3 regions of the Plantactinospora sp. BC1 genome follow, and region 2 is predicted to be linked to each of the others. Evidence: riboswitches for the same ligand, from Rfam matches in the RefSeq annotation. Region 2 holds a riboswitch; each other region holds the start of a gene.
What was found. A riboswitch is a leader RNA that binds a small molecule or an ion and turns the genes downstream of it on or off. The one in region 2 is predicted to bind S-adenosylmethionine.
Positions count from the first base shown of each region.

Region 1: linked by a shared signal. The riboswitch ahead of C6361_RS09580 (ABC transporter substrate-binding protein) and the one ahead of C6361_RS11105 (aminotransferase class V-fold PLP-dependent enzyme) in region 2 are both predicted to bind S-adenosylmethionine.
Region 3: linked by a shared signal. The riboswitch ahead of C6361_RS06335 (GNAT family N-acetyltransferase) and the one ahead of C6361_RS11105 (aminotransferase class V-fold PLP-dependent enzyme) in region 2 are both predicted to bind S-adenosylmethionine.

Region 1 is NZ_CP028158.1:2,282,816-2,287,119, forward strand. Features, by position in the region: gene hrpA (ATP-dependent RNA helicase HrpA) at 1-2,407, shown strand, start outside; SAM riboswitch class I at 2,514-2,605, shown strand; gene C6361_RS09580 (ABC transporter substrate-binding protein) at 2,867-3,748, shown strand; gene C6361_RS09585 (amino acid ABC transporter permease) at 3,831-4,304, shown strand, end outside.
Region 2 is NZ_CP028158.1:2,626,435-2,630,738, reverse strand. Features, by position in the region: gene C6361_RS11115 (co-chaperone GroES) at 80-418, shown strand; gene C6361_RS11110 (PrsW family intramembrane metalloprotease) at 507-2,066, opposite strand; SAM riboswitch class IV at 2,133-2,252, shown strand; gene C6361_RS11105 (aminotransferase class V-fold PLP-dependent enzyme) at 2,299-3,609, shown strand; gene C6361_RS11100 (aromatic acid exporter family protein) at 3,660-4,304, opposite strand, start outside.
Region 3 is NZ_CP028158.1:1,498,590-1,502,893, reverse strand. Features, by position in the region: gene C6361_RS06350 (glycosyl hydrolase family 18 protein) at 1-207, shown strand, start outside; gene C6361_RS06345 (alpha/beta fold hydrolase) at 306-1,163, opposite strand; gene C6361_RS06340 (SRPBCC family protein) at 1,160-1,624, opposite strand; SAM riboswitch class IV at 1,782-1,897, shown strand; gene C6361_RS06335 (GNAT family N-acetyltransferase) at 1,910-2,539, shown strand; gene C6361_RS06330 (DUF6585 family protein) at 2,585-3,343, opposite strand; gene C6361_RS06325 (DUF2625 family protein) at 3,627-4,304, opposite strand, start outside.

The sequences.
Region 1 (4,304 bases), 340 kb from region 2:
CCGGGAGCGGCCCGCCGACAGGCAGGCCCAGGCCGACCAGGCGCACGCCCGGTTCACCGACAAGGAGTCGGACTTCGCCGCCCTGCTCAACCTCTGGCGATATCTCCAGGAACAGCAGCGAGCACTCTCGTCCAGCGGTTTCCGCCGGATGTGCAAGGCCGAATACCTCAACTACCTGCGGGTCCGGGAGTGGCAGGACATCCACTCCCAACTCCGCCAGGTGCTCCGCAGCACCGGCGGCGCGGCGTCCGACGCCCGTCCCGGGCGCGGCCGGCGCGGCGGCGACTCCGGCACCGACGCCCCCGCCAGTGGTACGCCGACGGCACCGGCCGGCGACGCGACCCCGGAGAACCTCGACACCGACCGGATCCACCAGTCGCTGCTGGCCGGACTGCTCTCGCACGTCGGGCTGAAGGAGACGCAGAAGAACGAATACCTGGGCGCCCGGGGCGCCAGATTCGCCCTCTTCCCCGGCTCGGCGCTGTTCCGCAAGCCGCCGCGCTGGGTGATGGCCGCCGAGCTGGTCGAGACGTCCCGGCTCTGGGGCCGGGTCGCCGCCCGGATCGAGCCGGAGTGGGTCGAGGCGCTCGCCCAGCACCTGGTGAAGCGCAGCTACAGCGAGCCGCACTGGGAAAAGAAGCAGGCCGCGGTGATGGCCTTCGAGAAGGTCACCCTCTACGGCATCCCGCTGGTCAGCGGCCGGAAGGTCAACTTCGGTCGGATCGACCCGGCGCAGAGCCGGGAACTGTTCATCCGGCACGCGCTGGTGGAGGGTGACTGGCAGACCCACCACCGGTTCTTCCACGACAACCGCGCGCTGCTCGACGAGGTGGAGGAGCTGGAGCACCGGGCCCGGCGCCGGGACATCCTGGTCGACGACGAGACGCTGTACGCCTTCTACGAGCAGCGGATCCCCGCCGAGGTGGTCTCCGGCCGGCACTTCGACGCCTGGTGGAAAAAGACCCGCCGGGACCGGCCCGACCTGCTCACCTTCGACCGGCAGATGCTGGTCAACGAGGGGCGGGGCGGGGTCGACGCGGCCGACTACCCCGACGAGTGGCACTCGGACGGGGTGGCGCTGCCGCTGACGTACCGGTTCGAGCCGGGGACCGAGACCGACGGGGTGACGGTGGACATCCCGCTGCCGATGCTCAACCAGGTCGACGCGGAGAGCTTCGACTGGCAGGTACCGGGGCTGCGCGAGGAACTCGTGGTGGCGCTGATCCGGTCGCTGCCGAAGGCGGTGCGCCGGAATTTCGTCCCGGTGCCGGACTACGCCCGGGCGGTGCTGGCCTCGATCACACCCGGCCGGGAGCCGCTGCTCGACGCGCTGACCCGGGAGCTGCGCCGGATGACCGGGGTGACCGTGCCCCGGGACGCCTGGGACCTGGCGAAGCTGCCGGCACACCTGCGCCCCACCTTCCGGGTGGTCGGCGAGGAGCGGCAGACCGTCGCCGAGGGCAAGGACCTGCCGGCGCTGCAACGGCAGCTCACCACCCAGGTACGCCGGATGGTGGCCGCCGCCGCCCCGGACGTCGAACGGTCCGGGCTGCGGGAGTGGAGCATCGGCACGCTGCCGCGCTCGATCGAGCAGGATCGGGCCGGCTACCTGGTGACCGCCTACCCGGCCCTGGTCGACGAGGGCGACAGCGTCGGGGTACGGGTCTTCGAGACCGAGGCCGAGCAGGGTCGCCAGATGTGGGCCGGTACCCGGCGACTGCTCCGGCTGACCCTCGGCTCGCCGCAGAAGTTCGTCTCCGGTCGGCTCTCCAACGAGGCGAAGCTGGCGCTGAGCCGCAACCCGCACCGCAACGTGCAGGAGCTGCTCGACGACGCCGCCGACGCGGCGGTGGACAAGTTGATCGCCGACGCCGGCGGGCCGGCCTGGGACGCCGAGGGGTTCGCCGCGCTGCGCGACCGGGTCCGGGCGGATCTGGTCGACACCACCGTCGAGGTCGTCGACCGGGTACGCCGGGTGCTCGCCGCCGCCTACGCGGTCGAGCAGCGGCTGGCCCGGACCAACGACCTGACCATGGTGGCGGCGTTAACCGACATCCGGGCCCAGCTCTCCGGGCTGGTGCACCGCGGCTTCGTCACCGAGACCGGGTACGCCCGCCTCGCCGACCTGCCCCGCTATCTGACCGCGATCGAGCGTCGCCTCGACCGGCTGCCGCAGAACCCGCAGCGGGACCGCGACCAGCAGGCCCGGATCGAGCAGGTGCAGCAGGAGTACCGGGAGATGGTCGACGCGCTGCCACCCGCCCGCCGGGGTTCCGACGCGGTACGGCAGATCCGCTGGATGATCGAGGAACTCCGGGTGAACGTCTTCGCCCAGGCGCTCGGTACGCCGTACCCGATCTCGGAACAGCGGATCTACCGGGCGATGGACGTCGCCGAGGCGGGCTGAGGCCCCGCACCGGCCGGACGCCCCGGGGCGGCGGGTGGCGAGCGACACAGCCATCCCGGCCCTGACCAGTTGGAATGTCGGTACCCGGGTTTAGTAGGCTGACCTCCGGCCATCCAGAGCGACCGAGAGACCTGGCTCGTCGACGTCGCAGCAACCCCCCACCGTGGGTGCGGGTGCTACCGCCAGGACCGATGGAGGTTCAGCAGTGCGCAGCATCCGAGCCGGGCGGGCGAGCCGGCTGCATGTCGTCTGGCACCGGTGGCGTCGACACGTCGACCTCTGCCGGACCAGCACCATGCTCTGTCGGGCCTCGGCCTGACCGCGACCGCCGGTCGGCGGCATTCCGACCATCTCGTCAGCACCCCCTGAGCGACGCCGTCGGCGTACCGCCCGCGACCTGACCGGTCCGGGTGGTTCTCCGGCACGCCGTCGCCGGATATTTCATGGAGTTTCAGCACAATGCGCATCAACCCTCTCGCCACCCGCCTCCTCTCCGGCGTCGCCGCCGTCGCGCTGCTCGGCGCGGTCGCCGCCTGCGGCGGCTCGTCGTCGGGCGACACCGCCGACAACCCGTACGACCTGCTGCAACCCGGGACCCTGCGGGTCGGCACCCTGACCGACGCGCCGCCGAACGTCTTCCTCTCCGACGGCAAGTTCACCGGCTTCGACAACGACCTGATGACCGCCGTCGCGGGCAAGCTCGGGCTCAAGGTCGAGTTCGTCGGCACCGAGTTCTCCGCGCTGCTCGCCCAGGTCAACAACCACAAGTTCGACGCCGGCTCGTCGTCGATCACCATCACCGAGGCGCGGCGCAAGACCGTCGACTTCACCAACGGGTACGACTTCGGCTACTTCGGACTCGACGTACCGGCCGGCTCGCCGATCAGGAGCTTCGCCGAGCTGAAGGGGAAGCGGGTGGTCGTGGTGCAGGGCACCGTGCAGGACGACTACGCCACCAAGGAGGGCCTGGACCCGGTCCGGGTACCCGACTACAACGGCGCGATCAACCAGCTCAGGTCGAAGACCGCCGACGCCTGGATCGCGCCCGCCGAGATCGGCGAGAAGTCCGCACAGGAGAGCGGCGGCAAGATCGTACTGGCCGAGAAGCAGCTCAGCTCGGCACCGACCGCGTTCGCGGTGGCCAAGGGCGCCGACCCGCTGCGCGAGGCGCTGAACTCCGCACTCGACCAGGTGATCGAGGACGGCACCTGGACCCGCCTCCAGGAGCAGTACTACCCCGGTCGGCCGGTACCGGAGAGCTTCAAGCCGGGCAGCGGCACGGTGACGTACCCGCCGGTCAAGGCCGGTCCGACGAGCCCGGCCGCCACCCCGGCGAGCTGACCCGGCCAGCACATCAGACAGTCGTCGGCCGGCCGCCCGGGGCGGCCGGCCGACGACTGGTGGATCCGAGACAGGTGAGGCGATGGAGACCCTGGCGACGTTGTGGGAGACGTTCTTCGACTGGGAGTCGATGCGCGAGGCGCTGCCCGAGATGCTCACGGTCGGGCTGCCCAACACGCTGCTGCTGGCGCTGCTCTCCGCCATCGTGGGGACGCTGCTCGGCATGCTGCTGGCGATGGCCGGGCTGTCCCGGAGCCGGTGGCTGCGCTGGCCGGCCCGGATCTACACCGACGTGTTCCGGGGACTGCCGGCCGCCGTCACCATCCTGCTGATCGGGGTCGGGCTGGCACCGCTCGGGCTCGCCTGGTGGGGACCGAACCCCTATCCGCTGGGCATCCTGGCGCTGTCGCTGATCGCGGCGGCGTACATCGGGGAGATCTTCCGGTCCGGCATCCAGAGCGTGGAGGCCAGCCAACTGGAGGCGACCCGGGCGCTGGGACTGTCGCACGGCGCCGCCATGCGCCTGGTGATCATCCCGCAGGGCGTACGCCGGGTG
Region 2 (4,304 bases):
CGGACCTGCCGGCTCGGAACGGCCGGCCGGGGGTGACGCCGCCGACCTGCCCGGGGTGGCACGCGGTACCGTTCCGGTCGTGACCGCCGAGGAAACCAACGACAACGGCCTGCCCATCCGCCTGCTGCACGACCGGGTGCTGGTGCGGGCGGACGGCGGCGAGGGCGAGCGGCGCTCGACCGCCGGCATCGTCATCCCGGCGACCGCCTCGATGGGCCGGCGGCTGGCCTGGGCGACCGCGGTGGGTGTCGGTCCGAACGTCCGCTCCATCGTCTCCGGCGACCGGGTGCTCTTCGACCCCGACGACCGGTCCGAGGTCGAGTTGCACGGCCGGGAGTACGTGCTGCTGCGCGAGCGTGACGTGCACGCCGTCGCCGCCCAGCGGGTGGAGACCGACTCCACCGGCCTCTACCTGTGACGCCCCCGGCCGCCCGCCAGCACTGACACCCGCCCGGCGCACCGCCCGGCCACCCGCCCCGCCCGGCACCCCTGCCGGGCCGGCCGGGTCAGCGCCGGTACGGCCCCGGCCAGGGCCCGGCCGGCCCGGAGCCGGGTGCGGGCGGTCCGCCGTACGGGGCGGGTGCACCGGGGTACGGGCCGGGTGCACCGGGGTACGGGGCCGGCGGGCCGCCGTACGGGCCGTACCCGGGTGCGGCGTAGACCGGAGCCGGCGGGGGCGGCGGTGCCACCAGGACCACCGGGATCGGCACCACCGGTTCGGCCGGGGCCGGCAGGGACCGGCGGGAGCCGTCCGGGAACGACAGGTGGTAGCGGGAGCCGTCCCAGATCCCGGCCGGGGCCTGCGGATCGCGGCCGACGAAGACCCTGCGGGCGGCCTGGATCGCGTCGAGCAGCCGGCGTTCCTCGTCGAGCCTGCGGGCGAGCTGCGCCGGCCGGTGCTCCAGCCCGCGCACCAGCCCGTCCCGGAGCAGGGCGAGCCGGGTCGCGGAGATCTGGAGCGCCCGCATCGCCTTGGCGCCCTCCTCACCGGCGATCCGGCGGGCCCAGCGGCGGGCCGCGTGCCGCCGGCCGAGGGTGCCGAGCGCGGCCAGTTCGGGTGGGGTGAGCCAACCCGTCGACACGTAGTCGGGGAGCCGCCGCTGGGTGAGCCGCCCCTCCCAGCTCCGCACCCAGACGGCGAGGCCGACCACGCCCAGGAAGATCGGCACCATCAGCCCGAGGTAGCTGTAGAGCAGGATCAGCGGCTCAGCGAAGAGCTGGGTGAGGGTCGCGGCCAGGTTCCAGGCGCCGTGCAGGATCATCGCCAGCAGCAGGCCGGCGAGCGGGGCGAGGATCCGGATCGGGCGGCTGCCCGACCGGACGGCGATGCCGAGCCCGATGCCGGTCATCGAGGTGAAGAGCGGGTGGGCGAAGCCGCTGATCAGGACCCGCAGGATGAAGATCCCGAAGACGTTCTGCGCACCGGTGGCCGGGCCGTACTGGTCGACGCCCTCGGCGTAGCCGTGCAGGCCGAAGTAGAGGATGTTCTCGACCATGGCGAACCCGACCGCCGACAGGCCACAGTAGACGATGCCGTCGGTGATGCCGGACCACTTGCGGCGCTGGTAGAGCAGGAGCAGGAGCGGGCCGAGCGCCTTGGTCAGCTCCTCGATGAAGGGCGCGACCAGCACGCCGACCAGCGGTAGCGGGAGCTGGAGCGTGTCGGCCGCGAAGGTGTTGGTCCGGAGCGCGGCGAAGGTGGAGACCGCGGCACCCCAGCCGAGGCAGAAGGCCAGATACTTGACCGGCTCCGGGTCGTACCGGTCGAGCCAGAGGAAGCAGGCGACCAGCACCGGCACCGGCAGCGCCGCCGCGGCCAGCCCGATCAGCGGCGGCGTGACCCCGGCCGGCGACACCAGCTCCCAGGCCATCAACACCGCGCAGACGACGATCAGCGCGATCGCCCCGATCATCGTCAGCAGCCGGGCCCGGCTCCGCCGCTCGGGCGCCGCCACCTGCGGCAGGCTGCCCGCGGAGGGCGGGAACTGCCCCGACGGGGCGGGCGGCCACGGCGGGGTCGGCGACGGCGGCTGGGGCGCCGCCGCACCGGGCGGGGTGTCGGCCATGTGATCAGCGTAGTTCCTCCGGACAGCCCGGCCGGAGCACAACCGGGCCGGTTATGCTCTCTGGCAGGTCACGAGCGCCAGCGTCAAGCCCCGGCTTGCTGGCCGGCAACCCTCGTCGAGGTTCGCGGTGGGGTGCCCCGGGTGATGACCGGGCTCGGTGCACACCGCACCGGGCAAGCGCGGACCCCGTTCCCACCCGCTCCGGGGTCCCTGGCCACCGGAGGTATCCCCGATGAGCAGCACCGTCGTTTCCGCGCCCGCCCGGCCGACCGGCGTGGCCGCGCCGGCAACGCCGACCCCGGCAACCCTGACCCCGGCAACCCTGGCCCCGGCGGCGCCGCTCGCGGTGCTCGGGGTGCCGGGACAGGTCAACCTCGACTACGCCGCCACCGCACCGTGCGCGCGGGCCGCCGCCGACGCCGTGGCCGAGCTGCTGCCCTGGTACGGCAGCGTGCACCGGGGCGCCGGAGCGCTCTCCCGGCGCAGCACGCTGGCGTACGAGCGGGCCCGGCAGCAGGTCGGCGACTTCCTCGGGGTACGCGCGGACGACCACGTCGTCTTCACCCGCAACACCACCGACGCGCTCAACCTGCTGGCCCGGGCCCTGCCGCCCGGCACCCGGGTGGTGACCTTCGCCGCCGAGCACCACGCCAACCTGCTGCCCTGGCCGGCCGGTACGGTCCGGTTGCCGGTGCCGGGCTCGGCCGGCGACGCCGTGCGGGCGGTCGACGCGGCACTGCGGGAACTGCGCCGGGGCAGCGGCGGCGGGGCACCGATCCTGGTCGCGGTGACCGGGGCCAGCAACGTCACCGGCGAGTGCTGGCCGGTCGCCGACCTGGCCCGGGTCGCCCACCGGCACGGCGCCCGGATCGCGCTGGACGCCGCCCAGCTCGCCCCGCACGCCGAACTGGACATCGCCGCCCTGACCGTCGACTACGTGGCCGTTTCCGGACACAAGCTGTACGCGCCGTTCGGGATCGGCGTACTGGCCGGGCGGGCGGACTGGCTCGACGCCGCCCCGCCGTACCTGGCCGGTGGCGGTGCGACCCTCGGCGTCGGGGCGGCCACCCATGACGTGCGCTGGGCCGAGGGGCCCGCCCGGCACGAGGCGGGCACCCCCAACCTGCTCGGCGCGGTGGCGCTGGCCGGGGTCTGCACCGCCCTGGCCGAGGCGGACCGGGCCGCGCTGTACGCGCACGAGCAGGCCCTGCTCGCCCGGCTCCGGTCCGGGCTCGCCGCCCTGCCGGAGGTGGTCGAACTGCGTACCTTCGACGCGGCCGCGCCCCGGGTCGGCATCGTCTCGTTCGTGGTCGCCGGCCGGGACTCGGCGGCGGTCGCGGCCGACCTCGCCCAGCGCTGGCAGCTCGGGCTGCGGGACGGGCTGTTCTGCGCGCACCCGCTGGCCCGGCGGTTGCTCGCCGAGGCGGCCACCCGGAGCGGACGGCGGGACCTGCCGCCGACCGCGCTGCGCGCCAGCATCGGGCTGGGCAGCACCGCCGGGCACGTCGACCGGCTGCTCACCGCCCTGGCGGCGATCCGCTGACTTAGCCCGCGCCCGGCGAGGGCGTGCTGCCGGGCGGGGACCGGCTCCGGTCAGCGGGCCGGGCCCCGCTCGCCCGAGGGGCCGCCGGAGCGCCCGGTCGACGGCGGGGTGCCGGGCTGCCGGGCGGCCTCCGCGGCGGCCTCCCCGGCGTGCCCGCCGGCCGCCCGGCGTACGAGCTGGTTCGCCTCCAGGCGTTCGATGCCGGTGGCCCGGAGCAGGTCACTGCCGGTGGTACGCACCTGCGCGATCACCACGCTGCCGGAGAACCCGACCCCCTCGGCGTACGCCCGACCGGCCTGGCCGATCGCCTGCAACGCCTGCTCCCGGGCCGCCTCCGGGCGTATGCCGTGCCCGAGGTCCCGGCGCAGCAGCCGTACCGCCTCGGCGAGCATGGTGACCGCGTTCGACATCTCCTCCGGGATCGGCTCCTCGTCCTCCAGCGCGGTGACCGCCCGCCGGATCAGGGTCCCGCTGTTGTGCACCGCGTGCTCGATGTACTCGGAACTCTCCACGTACTGGGTCAGCGCGCCCCGGCGGCGCCAGCGCACCGGGGCCAGCAGCGCGGTTTCCCGGCCGCCCTCCAGCGCCTCCTCGAAGCCCTGGAAGTGCTCCTCCACCTGGCGGAGCCGGTCCAGCGCGGCCTGTGCCCGGGGCGCGTCCCGGGTCTTGATCGCCTCGGCGGTCTCGGAGAGTTC
Region 3 (4,304 bases), 1.1 Mb from region 2:
CAGACGGCCCCACCGGCGGGCGGCTGCTCCGCACCGGCCTGGGACGCGAGCAAGGTCTACAACCCGGCGACCCAGCCGGTCGAACAGATCACCGTGAAGTACGGCGGCAAGGTCTGGCAAGCCAAGTGGTGGACCCAGGGCAACATTCCGGGTACCGGACCGGACCCCGACCATGAGCCGTGGCGGCTGATCGGGCCGGCGAGCTGAGCCAGCGGAGACCGGGGCGTCCCCAGGTCGCGACAGCGACGTGCGGGGCGCCCCGATTCGCGGCGCGGTTGCGCGCTTCCGACCGGAGGGGCCGGCTCTCAGCCCCGTCGTCCGACGATCTCGGCCACCTCGCCCGGCCTGGACAGGAACGGCGCGTGTGCGGAGTCCAGCGTCACGACGGAGGTCGGATTCTCCGGGAAGGCGGCATCGGCCTCCGCGACGAGTACCCGCTGGAGTGCCGGGCGGATCGCCATGTCCCGGGCGCAGACGACGTAGGTGCGGGGGAGGGAGCCCCAACCGTCCCGGGTCAGCCGGGTGGTGCCGCGCATCATGCTGACCGGGGCGTCCGGGGTGAGCAGGCCCAGGGCGGCGTCGGCGACGACCGGGGCGACGTCGCCGTAGAACGCGTCGCGAAGCTGCTGACGATAGCCGGGGTCGTTCGAGGCGAGGTCGAGCCGCAGCGCCCCGATCACCCCCGGATCGCCCCGAAGGGCGGGCAGCACCAGCGCGCCCGCGTTCTCCGGCAGCGCGAAGTACCCCTCGGCCGCCCGGTCCGAGCCGGGCATGATGGCGGCGAGGTAGACGGCGTGCGCCACCAGTTCGGGAACCTGCTGCGCCGCCCGGGTCAGGACGGGGCCGCCCATGCTGTGCGCCACCACCGTGACCGGGCCGCCACGGCCCAGCCATTCGATCTGCGAGACCAGCAGCTCGGCCGCTCGGTCGAGGTCCACCTCCGCCACCGGCGAAACCTCGGTGGCCAGCGCGGCCGGGTCGAACGGACGCACGGTCAGGCACTCGGGTCGACGGGCGCGCAGCCCGTGCCCGGCCATGTCGACCGCCAGGGTCGGGCGGCCGTACGGCACGAGCTGGGCGATGACCTCCGTCCAGCACCAGGCACCGTGCCAGGAGCCGTGCAGCAACAGGATCGGGGTCGACCCGGGCCGTGCGGTGGTCACACCGATTCTCCTGCCGGTCGGGCGCCGGTTTCCGCACACCTCTTCAGCGCGCTCAGCCAGTCGCGCAGCGAGGCCTCCAGCGCGGTGCGCAGGTTGGTCGGATCGACCCGGACGGGCTCGCCGTCCCAGGACTCCTCGGTCCGGACAAGGACGCCCTCGGGCTGCGGGCTGAACGTCCACACGTGCAGGCCGTCGATGCCGCGTGTCCGGCCACCCCAGGCGATGCGCCGCTGCGGCACGAGTTCACCTATCGTGGACGTGATCTCCAAGCCTGCGGTGCACCAGTCGAAGGTGGCGCCGACCCGCAGCGGCCCGCGCAGGTTCGCCCGCTCGATGTGCGGGTTCCACTCCGGCCAACGGTCGATGTCGGTGTGCAGGTTCCACACCGTGCCGGGCGCGGCGCGGGTGAAGACCTCCAGTTCGACGACCACCGGGGCGTTGCGGTTGACGTCCATCGCCATACGCACAGCGTTCCGGGCCGACCGACGGCAGACATCCGGCAACTGACGCGTCTTCATCCATCGAAATCGGGCTATGTCCGGAGGCCGGCCTTCCGGCGCCTCCGGCGCTCCTCGGCGCTCCGGTCGCGACGGGGGCGGTGCTACGATCGCCGGTACAGGTCATGAGCGCCAGCGCCAAGCCCCGGCTCGCTGGCCGGCAACCCTCCGTTCGCGGGCGGGGTGCTCCGGGTGAGGACCAGGCTCGGCACGAGCGATGCCGAGCAAGCCGCGAAGCAGGAGGTCCCGGTGTCGTCGATCCCTTCCTTCGACCAGGACACGGCACCCGAACAGCACCCCACGCCAACCGGCCGGGTACTACTGCGCCTCGCCGGCGCCGACGACGCCGAGCAGATCGCCCGACTGCACGCCGAGAGTTGGCGCCGGCACTACCGTGGCGCCTACGCCGACTCCTTCCTCGACGGTGACGTCGCCGCTGACCGGCACTCGGTCTGGTCGGCCCGCCTGGCTGCCCCGACCAACAGCCGGACCGTGGTGGCCGAAGAGGAGGGCCGACTCGTCGGCTTCGTCCACGTCGTGTTCGACCACGACCCCCGGTGGGGCAGCCTGGTCGACAATCTGCACGTCGTGCACGGCCACCAGCGGACCGGTGTCGGCAGCAGGCTCCTGGCCCGCGCCGCCCGAGCCGTCCTGGAACACGCGACGGCGGAACGGATGTACCTCTGGGTGCTGGAGCAGAACACGGCGGCGCAGCGCTTCTACCGCGCCTGCGGAGCCCGCAGCGTCGAGACGGCGACGGCGTCACCGCCCGGCGGAGACCCGTCCCGACTCAACGGTGCTCCCCGCAAGTTCCGGATGGCCTGGCCGGACGTCACGGAGCCGAGTGGCCTCGACACCCGACGCCGAGACGACGGGTAGCGCAGCACGCTCTCGGCGCCGGAACCCGCTCCTGGCGCCCCCCGGTCAAGGCAGCGCCCTCGCCGGGTTCGCCGTCCCACCGCGTGTGGTGGACGCGATCCTGAGCAGGCAGGCGAGATCCGGGATCGTCCGGACCTGCCGGGAGATGACCTGCCGGCCGGCCCGGTTCCAGATGCGCAGCCGCACCCGCCCCCGCTCCACCCGTGCGACGTCCGACCAGGCCACGAATCGCCGGCCGTCGCGCACTCCTGCGGCGCTGAGGGTGATCGGGCCGAAGACACTGGTGCCGGTCTCGGCGATCTCCGCGGTCCGGCGCGGGTAGGTCGTCTCGGTCACGGCCCGCTCCACGGCCCCGGCGAGCCGGCCGAGGCCCGCGTACGGGGGCCTGGCCAGGTTCAACGTCGTGCCGTCGGTCAGCTCCAGTACGCAGCGCGGGAACTCCTCCACCGGGCCGAGCTGGTAGATCCGGGTGGTCCAGACCCGGACGTGCGCGACCTCGGCCCAGCGGAGCAGGCGGGTCACGGTGGTCGTCCCGGTGGTGGTGAGCAGGCCACCGGTGCAGAGGTACAGGTGACAGCGGGACCTGCGCCAGGCGGGTACGGCGAACAGCACCCCGAGCCCACCGGCCCCGGCACCGATCGCCCGCCCGACCTCGTCGCCGAAAACCAACCCGGACACCCCGAGTACGCCGCAGGTGACGGCGAAACTCAGCTCCATCGCCACCGCCTGTCGATAGCGCTCGACCACCTCACCGAGGCCGGTCTCCGCGACGATCTCCGTGATCTCGGGCGGGCAGTTCCGCATCCGACGCTCACCTCCCGGACGATCCTGCGACGTATCGGTTCCCATCGTCGTCCGGGCGGTCAACGGGTCGCCGGCTGGAACGGCCGGGACCGGTGGCGGCGCGGGGTGCGCCACCACCACCAGCACCACTCGATGCGACGATCAGGTCCAGCTCGGTCGCCGGCGCTGCCCGCCACCGGCCAACGCTAACGACACGACGGCAGGGCCACGCCGAACGCCCCCGACAGAGCCTCCACTCGACCCTCCGGCCGTACCCGCGACCCTGACCGGCAAAGAGATCCGGCTACCGCACGTCGATCCGTACCGCTTCCGCGTCTGGATTGGCGGCGAGGAACGCGACCGTCTCGTCCTGGATCGCGAACAGTTCGCGCAGCGGGGCCGGCCGACGTGCGGTGGCGGCGAGGTCCTCCTGCGCCTCGCTGGACCACAGGAACGGGTAGACCGCCAACCCGTGTGACGCCGGCAGTTGCTCGACCTCGGCGCGCCATCCGGGCCAGCGCTGCGACTCGTAGAACTCGGCCGTCCCGCCGGCTGCGATCCAGGACAGCCAGGCGCCGTGCCCGCAGCCGAGCTCCTCCCACTCCAGGCTGTCGGGCGCGAAGTAGCAGACCTCGCCGGGCTCGCCCGGGCGGCCGATCGCGGCCGGACCGGCGCCGCTGACCTCGAACCGGCCGCCGAGCACGTCGTGGCCGACCAGCAGGGCCGCGGGCGGTTGGCCGTCACCGGGTAGGCCGTTGGCCTCGGCCAACGAGGGCAGACCCCGCTCGGGGCTGCCGCCGCCGAGCACCCGCAGCCAGCCGCCGTCGACCAACAGGCCGCCGGTGTGCAGCGCCAGGGCGCCCAGACGGGACCGGGCGGTGACCTGGAGCCGGTGCAGGCAATCCCGACCGGCCTCCGGATCGACCGGAAGGACTTCGACAGCCGGGCCGAGCGCGGCCAGCTCCGCTTCGAGTACCGGCCA